One region of the Geodermatophilus sp. CPCC 205761 genome, then DNA from elsewhere that is predicted to be linked to it. Evidence: predicted binding sites of a transcription regulator. Region 1 holds the regulator's gene; the other holds the start of a gene.
The links. The regulator LexA, encoded in region 1, represses DNA repair genes until DNA is damaged. The targets are predictions, from matches to a motif close to TCGAACANNTGTTCGA.
Positions count from the first base shown of each region.

Region 2: MY526_RS25800 (replicative DNA helicase) is a predicted target of LexA. The motif match lies at 1,856-1,871, and genes of this name have one in related genera.

Region 1 covers NZ_JALPKQ010000021.1:28,167-33,256, reverse strand. Annotated here, with positions in the region: gene MY526_RS14365 (vitamin B12-dependent ribonucleotide reductase) at 1-123, opposite strand, end outside; gene nrdR (transcriptional regulator NrdR) at 215-772, opposite strand; gene MY526_RS14355 (hypothetical protein) at 1,198-1,833, opposite strand; gene MY526_RS14350 (LysM peptidoglycan-binding domain-containing protein) at 1,955-2,314, opposite strand; gene lexA (transcriptional repressor LexA) at 2,852-3,535, shown strand; gene MY526_RS14340 (hypothetical protein) at 3,671-4,579, opposite strand; gene MY526_RS14335 (phosphatase PAP2 family protein) at 4,686-5,090, opposite strand, start outside.
Region 2 covers NZ_JALPKQ010000075.1:4,123-9,212, reverse strand. Annotated here, with positions in the region: gene MY526_RS25800 (replicative DNA helicase) at 1-1,759, opposite strand, end outside; gene MY526_RS25795 (RidA family protein) at 2,283-2,684, shown strand; gene rplI (50S ribosomal protein L9) at 2,764-3,219, opposite strand; gene rpsR (30S ribosomal protein S18) at 3,222-3,458, opposite strand; gene MY526_RS25780 (single-stranded DNA-binding protein) at 3,559-4,044, opposite strand; gene rpsF (30S ribosomal protein S6) at 4,047-4,334, opposite strand; gene MY526_RS25770 (deoxyribonuclease IV) at 4,547-5,090, shown strand, end outside.

The sequences.
Region 1 (5,090 bases):
CTCGTCGTACGGGTGCACCCCGGCGGTGGTGAAGACCCGCTTGATCTTCAGGCCCTTCCCCCGGGTCGGCGCCTTGGCGGCGCGACGCGTGCGGCCCGACAGGCGGTCCTCGGTCTCGGTCACGGAGCTCTCCCTCATCTGGTGGTCCGGCGGCTGGGGAAGAGCCGCAGTCCGGTGCTGCTGATTGGTGTGTAGCGGGTGGTGCTGACAGTTCTCACGTTCCGGCGACGCTGCCGTCGGAGGCGGCCTGGGTCCGCCCCCCACCCCGCCGGCGCACGACCGGCGGGTCGTTCTGCATCCCAGGGAGCGGCAGGGTCCCGGCGGCGATGTGCCGGGCCCGCAGCTCGGTGATCTCCTTCTCGAAGTCCTCGAGCGAGGTGAACGCGCGGTAGACGCTGGCGAAGCGGAGGTAGGCCACCTCGTCCAGCTCACGCAGCGGTCGCAGGATGGCCAGCCCGACCTCGTGGCTGGGCACCTCGGCCGCGCCGGTGGCCCGGATCGCGTCCTCGACCTGCTGGGCCAGCTTCTGCAGCTGGTCCTCGTCGACCGGCCGGCCCTGGCAGGCCCGCCGCACGCCGGCGACGACCTTCGTGCGGTTGAACGGCTCGCTGACGCCGCTGCGCTTCACCACGGCGAGGACGGCCTCCTCGACGGTGGTGAACCGCCGCCCGCACGCGGGGCACGAGCGCCGACGGCGGGTCGTGGCCCCCTCGTCTGCCTCGCGCGAGTCGATGACGCGGCTGTCGGGGTTGTGGCAGAAGGGGCAGCGCACGGCGTCTCCCCTCCCCTCGTGGAGTGTGCGGCGGCGTCCGCCCGGCCAGCGGTCACGGCCGGTGGTCGACCGGACCCCTGGAGGCCGGTCTGTGGACCCTCCTGGGGACATCCGGTGGACGTTCCGGGGAGAATCTGGGGACCGGCCTGTGGACGGGCTTACAGCGGTGCAACTACTAGATGTAGGGGAACCCTAGGGCGGCCTCTACTAGATGTGCAAGCCGGGACACGCCGCCACTGTTCCGTCGAGACACTGCCGTGACCAACTGCGCGCAGCTCCCACCCGTCACGGCGACACGCGGCCGGAGGGTCGCGAAGGGCGACTCGGGGGTGTAGTGCGTGTCCGCCGCGCAGCGCGGGCGGCGCCTCCGGGGCGCCGCCCCAGGGGGTCCGTCGTGTTCGTCGACCTCAGGCCGCGGTGTGCGATCAGGGGCGAGCGGCGCCCGGCCGCGGGAGCCGGGGACGGGACACCCGGTCGGTCAACCGCATCGGCCGGGTCAGGCAGTCGGCGTCCGGCCGCGGCCGGGGCGCGACGGCGGCCGGAGAGGCGACGTCGTCGTCGGCGGCGCGGTGACGACCGGCCGGCGACGGCGCCCGGTGGCGGCCGGCGAGCAGGCCGCCCCGGATCGCGGGGAACTCGGCCGTGACGTCACCGCCGTGACGCCGACGGGGGGCGCCGGGCTCCACCGCGGGGAACTCGGGCGAGGTCAGCACGTCGGCCACGAGTTGCCTGCGGGCCGCTGCTGCGTCGACGGTGACCATGGGCGTCGCTCCGAGCGGCAGCCTCAGCAGAGTCGTCGCCGGAGCGGGGTCCGCAGTTGCCGGCTCGGCACCGGCAGCCCCGGGCAGCTCCGGCTCGGGCAGCCGCAGGTCACCCAGGTCGACCCAGCTCGCGCGCTCACGGCCGGCCACGACCGCACGCACCGACACCTCGCAGGCGCCACGCTGGTCGTGTCGCCACCCCAGGATCGCGCCGGGCCACCACGCGCCGTCCGAGTACACCTCGACATCCGGGGAGTGCTGGGTGAAGGCGGCCGAGCGCGGCTCCGAGGTGACTGACACCCGTCGACCGTAAGTCGCCGGACCGCCACTCACGGTTAGCAACTCGGTACGGACAGTTGACGAACATGGGAACCCGGCCTTGTGGCCAGTCGCCGGGTCGACGTGTCGCCGTGTCGACGACTCAGGGAAGCCGCAGCGCCTGACCGGGGACGACGACGGCGCGGTCGAGGTCGTTGAGCGCCTCGATCGCGTCGACGACGGCGCGGACGTCCTGCTCCGGCCCGGCGACCTCCGCCGCGATCGACCACACGGTGTCCCCCGCCTGGACGACGACCGTGCTCTCACCCACCAGCTGGAGGTCGCCGGGACCGCCGGTCACCAGCGGCCCCAGCCAGGAGCCCAGGGCCACCCCCACGCCGAGCGCCAGGACCGCGGACAGCCGGCGCGCTCGCCGGGTCAGCCGCAGCCCCGACGTGGCCCGGCGCCCCGGCCGGCCACACCCGCCGCGCACGGTGCGGTCCACGGCCGCCCCGGCCGTCACGGGCCGCGCGGGCCCTGCTCCCGACCGCGCGCCCGGCACACCCGGACGCGCACCGCGCGCCGCCCCCGGACGGGCCGGACCGGTCGGCACGGGCGGTCGGGCGGCGCCGACGCGCGCCTCACCCGACCGTGTCACCGCAGGACGCGGAGCGTGCTCGCGGGGTGGCCCGTCCGCCGCCGGGACCACCCGGAGACGGGGCCGCCAGGGCACCTGGACCGCGTCGTCGAACTCCAACACCGCCTGCTGCACCTGTGCCACGACCACTCCTCCCGAGGGAACTGCCGGACCATCGAACGCTTGTTCGATTCGAACGTCTGTGCGATGTCTACCGGATGGGTCCGACGAAAGCCACAGCGCTCCACCCGCACTTCGAACATGTGTTTGATCCAGCGCGTCCGGCGCGCTACGGTCCATCCCGACGGACGAGACGCGCTGCGCACAGCAGCCGGCGAGGAGGCGACGGTGGCGGAGAAGAGCGGGACGTCAGGGAATCGCCGGGGGGCGGCTGGCGCGCCGGCGACCACCGAGACGGCATCCGTGCGCACCTTCCCCGACCGGGGCGAGGCCGGGGACGGACTCACCCAGCGTCAGCGACGGGTGCTCGAGGTCATCCGCGACTCCATCGAGCGGCGTGGCTACCCCCCGTCGGTGCGCGAGATCGGCGAGGCGGTCGGGCTGTCCTCCGCCTCCTCGGTGGCGCACCAGCTGACGGTGCTGCAGAAGAAGGGCTGGTTGCGCCGCGACCCGAACCGGCCCCGGGCGCTCGACGTCCGGCTGCCCGGTGACACCGCGAGCGAGACGGTGCAGCCGGCCCCCCTCCCGGCCGTCGCCGGCGAGCAGGTCCCGGCCCCCACGTACGTGCCGCTGGTCGGCCGGATCGCCGCCGGTGGTCCCGTGCTGGCCGAGCAGGCCGTGGAGGACGTCTTCCCGCTGCCCCGCGAGCTGGTCGGCGAGGGCACCCTGTTCATGCTCAAGGTCGCCGGCGACTCGATGGTGGAGGCGGCGATCTGCGACGGCGACTGGGTGGTCGTGCGCCAGCAGCCCAACGCCGAGAACGGCGAGATCGTCGCCGCGATGCTCGACGGCGAGGCGACGGTGAAGACCTACAAGCGGCGGGACGGCCATGTGTGGCTGATGCCGCACAACCCGGCGTACGAGCCCATCCCGGGCGACGAGGCGACGATCCTGGGCCGGGTCGTCACGGTGCTGCGCCGGGTCTGACGCGGCGCCGGCGCGCCCGTGCCGCCGCCGGAGGCACGGGCGAGGACCGCCGGCCTCGTCGGGCACCGGCGGCACGGGCGAGGACCGCCGCCCGTGCAGGTCACCGGCGGGACGAGGGAGGCCCGCAGCCGCGGGTCAGTCGCGGCGGCGCAGCCTCCCGCCGATCCAGACCACTGCCGCCGCGATCACGGCGGCGACCACCCCGGCGGCGATCGGCGACACGCCTCCGCCGACGAGTCCCTCCGAAGCGGCTGCCTCGTCGCCGGCCGGTGCCGGGCTGGGGGGCTCGGCCAACGGCACGACGGTGATGTCGCTCGGCAGGCCCTCGCTGGCCACCACCACGCCGCTGCCGTCGGCCGTGAAGCTGATCGCCTCCCCCTGCGGGGACTCGGGCAGTGCGATCCGGGTCGGCTCGGCAGCGAGCGCACCCGCGACGTCGGACCCGGACAGCGGCCAGACGTAGGCGTCGGTGTAGGTCCGCAGGGCCAGGAGGCGCCCGTCCGCCGAGACCGCGCCACCGGTGACCATCAGCTGCCCGGCCCTCCCGACCGGGCCGCCGGGCGTGCCGGTCACGGTGAACTCCACCCCGGCGACCTCGGTCAGCCCGACGACGCCCGACCCGACCAGCGCGGCCACGGGCCGGAACACCTTGCTGGCACCGAGGACCTCCTTGGACACGAGGAAGGGAGTGCCGTCCGGCGCGAGGAGCAGCGCCTCGACGTCCCGGGCTCCGTCGGGAAAGGCGAGCCGGTAGACCGCCGAGCCGCCGTCGGGCCGGAGCGCCAGCAGCGCCACCGTGTCGCGGACTCCGTTGTTGTCACCGGTGTCGGCCAGCCAGACGGTGCCGTCGGCGGCGACGGCGAGGTCCTCGGGGTCGTAGGGATCGATCGGCGCGGACTGCACGGTGAGCACCTGGCAGTTCCCGTCGAGCTCGTAGACGTCGACCTGGTCGCCGCCGTCGTTCATCGCCAGCATGCGGTCCCCGACGACGACCAGCCCCGAGACCTCCGGCAGCCGCGGATCGGTGATCTGGCAGCGGGTCACTGGGCCGGCAGGGGCCTCCGTCGACGCCGACGCGGGCAGGCCGGCACCGAGGACGACTGCCCCCGCCAGCGTGATCGCCGCGACTGGACGTCGCCCTCGGACGCCGCTACGCGGTCGGTCGGCCGGCTCGGGCACGAACCCAGCGTGACAGCACGACTGCATCCAGTGCGTGAACCACGCCCAACAGCAGGATGCCGACGGAGGCGCCGACGACGGCGTCGGTGACCCAGTGGAAGTCGAGGGAGACCATCGCCACGCCGGTCGCCACCGGGCCGACGATGCTCAGCAGCCGGAACGACCGCTGGACCGGGGGGACGAGACGGAACTCCACCGCCTGCCAGCGCGCGACGCCCCACATGAGCACGGCGTTGGCCACGTGCCCGGAGGGATAGGAGGCGCCGTCCCGGTAGAAGAACGACCCGGGGTAGGCCGGGGCGGTGCGGCCGGTCCCGTACTTGAAGCCGTAGACGACGACGGTGAGCAGCGCGAGCGCCACCATCACCCGGAGCAG
Region 2 (5,090 bases), on a different contig from region 1:
GGAACACCTCGTCGTCCGTGCTGAAGGTGAGCGTGTAGCAGATGGACGACTCCTCGGTCCGGCCCTCCACCCGCTTGCGGCTCATCCGTACCCGGTGCCCGAGGCCCGCGATCAGCTCGCGGGTGTCCTCCGCCAGCCGCCGGCTCGTGACCGCGAACTGCACGGCGCCGCTCGCGGTCACGGTCCCGTCGGTGTCGAGGAGACCCGCCAGCAGCGCCCGTCGCTGCGCCACGGAGCCCCGCAAGTAGGCCAGCGGGATGTGCTTGTCCCCGAAGACGCCCAGCGACCGCAGGATGCCCTGCACGGTCCCGTGGTCCGCGCGGCAGGACTGGCACTGAGCCAGACCTGACGAGGGACCAGCACAGTCCGGGCAGGTCGCCTGCCGGCCCACGCCGCCGCTGGCGCGCAACCGGCCTCCGCAGGTCTTGCCGCACGTCTGCACCTGCGCCGTCCTGGGCACGAACAGAGCACCGCACATCGGGCAAGGGCGCGCAGCCACCGCTTCGCGGGCAGGGAGCTCGAGGGAATAGCGACGGTGGGCACCGGTCGGCGTGACGACGAGACCCTCGGCCTCGATGCAGACGGCGATCTCGGGGTCGGCGCTGGTGAAGTGCGCGGCCCGTGACGTGCCGTCACCGAGCCACACGCCGAGGGCGTACGGCGGCAGGGGCAGCTCCGCCTCGGGCAGCTCCAGCGCGGCAGCGTTGGTGACCGAGTGGTTGAGCCGGGCGTCCTTGCCGGCGCAGCGGACCGAGCGGGCCAGCGCCTCGGTCGTGCGGACGGCGGCGAACGTGCGCTGGTTCCGATAGCGGTTGTAGCCCACGCGCGCGGCCTGGGCGGACTTCCGGCTGGCCCGGTCGTCGGTGAGCCACTGGTGCTGGGCGTCGGCGACGATCACCGAGCCGTCGGAGAAGTGCACCTCGTAGCAGGGCCGGCCGGCCATCACGTCCGTGGCCGCGACGACCGTGGTCGGGCGGCCGTCGGACCCGATCACGCGATCGCCCACGCGGACCTCACCCATCGTCGTCCACCCCGTGGGCGTCGCGATCGGGGTGTCCAGGGCCAGCGCCTTGCCCACACCGGGACGCGCCGCGATGACCACCATCTGACCGGCCTGGAGGCCGTTGGTCAGCTCGTCGAGGTCGCGGATGCCGGTGGGCACACCGCGGGCGGTGCCGCCGCGCGAGGCGATGGCGTCGAGCTCGTCCATGGTGGGCTGCAGGACGTCCTCGAGGCGCGAGTAGTCCTCGCTCATGCGCTTCTCGGTGACGTCGTAGATCTCCTGCTGGGCGCGGTCGACGATGTCGTCGACGTCGCCCTTGCCCCCCGCCGCGCCGTAACCGAGCTGCACCACGCGGGTGCCCGCCTCGACCAGCCGCCGCAGCACGGCCTGCTCGGCGACGATCGCGGCGTAGTAACCGGCGTTGGCGGCCGTGGGCGTGGCCTGGATGAGCGTGTGCAGGTAGACCGCGCCGCCCATCTTCGACAGCTGGTCGGTGCGGTTGAGCTCGGCGGCGACGGTGATGGCGTCGGCCGGCTCACCCCGGCCGTACAGGTCGAGGATGCAGTCGTAGATCACCTGGTGCGCCGGCCGGTAGAAGTCGGGACCGGCGAGCACCTCCACGACGTCGGCGATCGCGTCCTTGCTCAGCAGCATGCCGCCGAGCACCGACTGCTCCGCCGCGACGTCCTGCGGCGGCTGCCGGTCGTACTCCGGCGCCGTCGGCATCGGTCGGCTGAAGTCGTCGGCCACCGCCACGGAGGTCCTCCATCCACTCACCGGCGCACCCGCGAACAGACCCCGGCCATCGGCCGGGGCCTGGTGGGGGAAGCACCAGAAACGCGTACACCTGACTCGAACGTGTGTTCGGGTCCATTGCTACTCCCGGGCACCGACAGTCCGGGCCGTCGGGAGGTCTGGGAAGGACGGTAGGAAGAGGAGACGGACCCGTCCAACACCGCTGTGCACCTCGTTCTGCACAACTTGTGGACAAGTCGGTGGACACAGACGTGTCGACATGTGGAGACAGCGGGGGACGCCGAGCGCCGCGTTCCCACATCCCCCGGCTGACCAGCGGAAAGACCACGCACCGGGTGTGGACGGGAGAATTCCCGGAGAAATCGCTGTGTCGTTCGCGGCGTGTCGCCGGAGACGCGCCACGCGCCCCAGCAGCCACACGTCCACAGCTCCCGCGGGGAGCCGTCGGAGGCCACCCTGAGCCCCGTCATCGGCGTCGCCGACCGCCGTGTCCCCGCGGCGGCGACCGAGGAGGGGAGGACCGATGGCAGTCACCCGCACAGCCGTCAACCCGTGGCCGTGGTCGGTCGCCTTCGGCTTCGACCAGGCGGCGGTGCTCGAGGGCGCCGGCCGCGTCCTGGTGTGCTCCGGGCAGGCCGCCGTGTCGGCCGACGGCACTCCGCAGCACCCCGGCGACCTCGCGGCCCAGGTGTCACTCACCGTGGACAACATCGAGACGGTGCTCCGGGACGCCGGCATGACGCTCGCCGACCTCGTCCGGATGACCGTCTACACGACCGACGTCGACGCCATGATGGGCTGCTGGGGCACCCTCGCCGAGCGCCTCGACGCCGCCGGCGTCCGGCCGACGTCGACCCTGGTGGGCGTCACCCGCCTGGCGTTCGCGGAGCTCATGGTCGAGATCGAGGTGACCGCGGTCGCCTGATCCCCGGACGCCGCGAGGGGCGCCGGACCGGAGTCCGACGCCCCTCGCGGGCGGTGCCGTGCGGCCCTCTGGTGGCTCCTTACCCGGCGACGACCTCGATGGCCATCTGGGTGGACACCTCGGGGTGCACCCGCACGGTGACGGTGTGCTGGCCCGTGGTCTTGATGCTGCTGGGCAGCTCCACCCGGCGACGGTCGAGCTCGGGGCCGCCGGCGGCGCTCACCGCGTTGACGACGTCGGCGGTGGTGACCCGGCCGAACAGGCGGCCACCGTCACCGGCGCGGGCCGGCACGCGGACCGTCAGGCCCGACAGGCGGCCGGCCACGGCCTGCGCCTCCTCGAGCGAGCGCACCTCACGCGTGGCACGCGCCCGGCGCAGCGACTCGATCTGCTTCTCGGCACCGCGGGTGGCGACGATGGCCAGGCCGCGGGGCAGGAGGTAGTTGCGGGCGTACCCGCCCTTGACCTCCACGGTGTCACCGGAGGACCCAAGACCGGTGACCTCCTGCGTCAGGATCAGCTTCTGGGTGCTCATGGTCAGCGCGCCGTCGAGGTGTAGGGCAGCAGGGCCATCTCACGGCTGTTCTTCACGGCCACGGCGACGTCCCGCTGGTGCTGGCTGCAGTTGCCGCTGACGCGGCGGGCACGGATCTTGCCGCGGTCGGAGATGAACTTCCGCAGCAGGGTCGTGTCCTTGTAGTCGACGTAGGTCGCCTTGTCCTTGCAGAACTGGCAGACCTTCTTCTTGGGCTTGCGGATGGGGGGCTTGGCCACTGGGTTCTCCAGGTACGACGAGGTTCAGGGAGAGGAACTGACGGCCCCCTGCAGGGGCCCACCGCGAGCCTGCGAGCGGTGGGGGCAGGGGGTCCTTTGCTCAGAAGGGCGGTTCGTCGGACGGCGGGGCCGGGGTCGACCACGGGTCGCTGGACCCGCCGCCGCCGAAGCCGCCACCACCACCGCTGCCACCGCCGAAGCCGCCACCGCCGCCCTCGCCGCGCGAGGCCTTGGTGACCTTCGCCGTGGCGTAGCGGAGCGAGGGGCCGATCTCGTCGACCTCGAGCTCCACGACGGTGCGCTTCTCGCCTTCCTTGGTCTCGAACGACCGCTGCTTGAGCCGGCCGGAGACGATCACCCGCGAACCGCGGGTCAGCGACTCGGCGACGTTCTCCGCCGCCTGCCGCCACACGTTGCAGCGCAGGAAGAGCGCCTCGCCGTCCTTCCACTCCTGCGACTGGCGGTCGAAGGTCCGCGGCGTCGAGGCGACGGTGAAGTTGGCGACCGCGGCGCCGGACGGCGTGAACCGCAGCTCCGGGTCCGACGTCAGGTTGCCGATGACGGTGATGACGGTCTCGCCGGCCATCGTCAGTGGACCTCGGGCCGCATCAGCTTGGTGCGCAGGACCGACTCGTTGAGGTTGAGCTGACGGTCCAGCTCGGCCACGGCAGCGGGCTCGGCCTGGATGTCGATGACGGCGTAGATGCCCTCGGCCTGCTTCTTGATCTCGTAGGCCATCCGGCGACGGCCCCAGATCTCGGTCTTGTAGGTGCCGCCAGCGTTGCTGACGACGCTCAGGAACCGCTCGAGCGAGGGCGCGATGGTGCGCTCCTCGAGATCGGGGTCGAGGATGACCATCAGTTCGTAGTGACGCACGGAGAACCCCACCTCCTCTGGTCTGGACGGCTGCAGTCGGTCTGCAGCAGGAGGGTCGTACACGCGTCGCGCGCCCCATCCCGGTGGGGACACCGGTGGAACGCGCACCGGCCAGGCTACCAGTGCCCTGGACGGGCGGCTGGCCCCCTGTAGGGTCCCGCCGCGAGCCTGCGAGCGACGGGTGTCAGGGGGTCCTTCTACTGTCGCTGTCGATGAGTACCGCGCCCACCCCCCACCCGATCGGCGTGCACGTCGGCCCCGGCCTCACCGACGACAACGAGCTCGACGCCGGCGGCCCGCTGGCGCGCGCGGCCGAGATGGACGCCGACGGCGTGCAGGTCTTCCTCGCCGACCCCCAGGGCTGGACCGCCCCCAAGCCGCGCCCGGACGCCGAGGCGCTGCTGGCCGGTGACGTGATGGTCGTCGTCCACGCGCCCTACGTGCTCAACGTGGCGACGACGAACAACCGCATCCGCATCCCGAGCCGCAAGCTGCTCGAGAAGCACGCGCAGGCGTCCGCGGCGATCGGCGCCCGCGGCATGGTCGTGCACGGCGGCCACGTGCTGGCCAAGGACGACCCGGCGGTCGGTGTCGACAACTGGCGCAAGACCTTCGCGCGGCAGGCCGAGGGCGGCGGGTTCGCCGTTCCGCTGCTCATCGAGAACACCGCCGGCGGCGGCAACGCGATGGCCCGCGACCTGGACGCCATCGCCCGGCTGTGGGAGGCCGTGGGCGAGTTCGGCGCCGGGTTCGTCC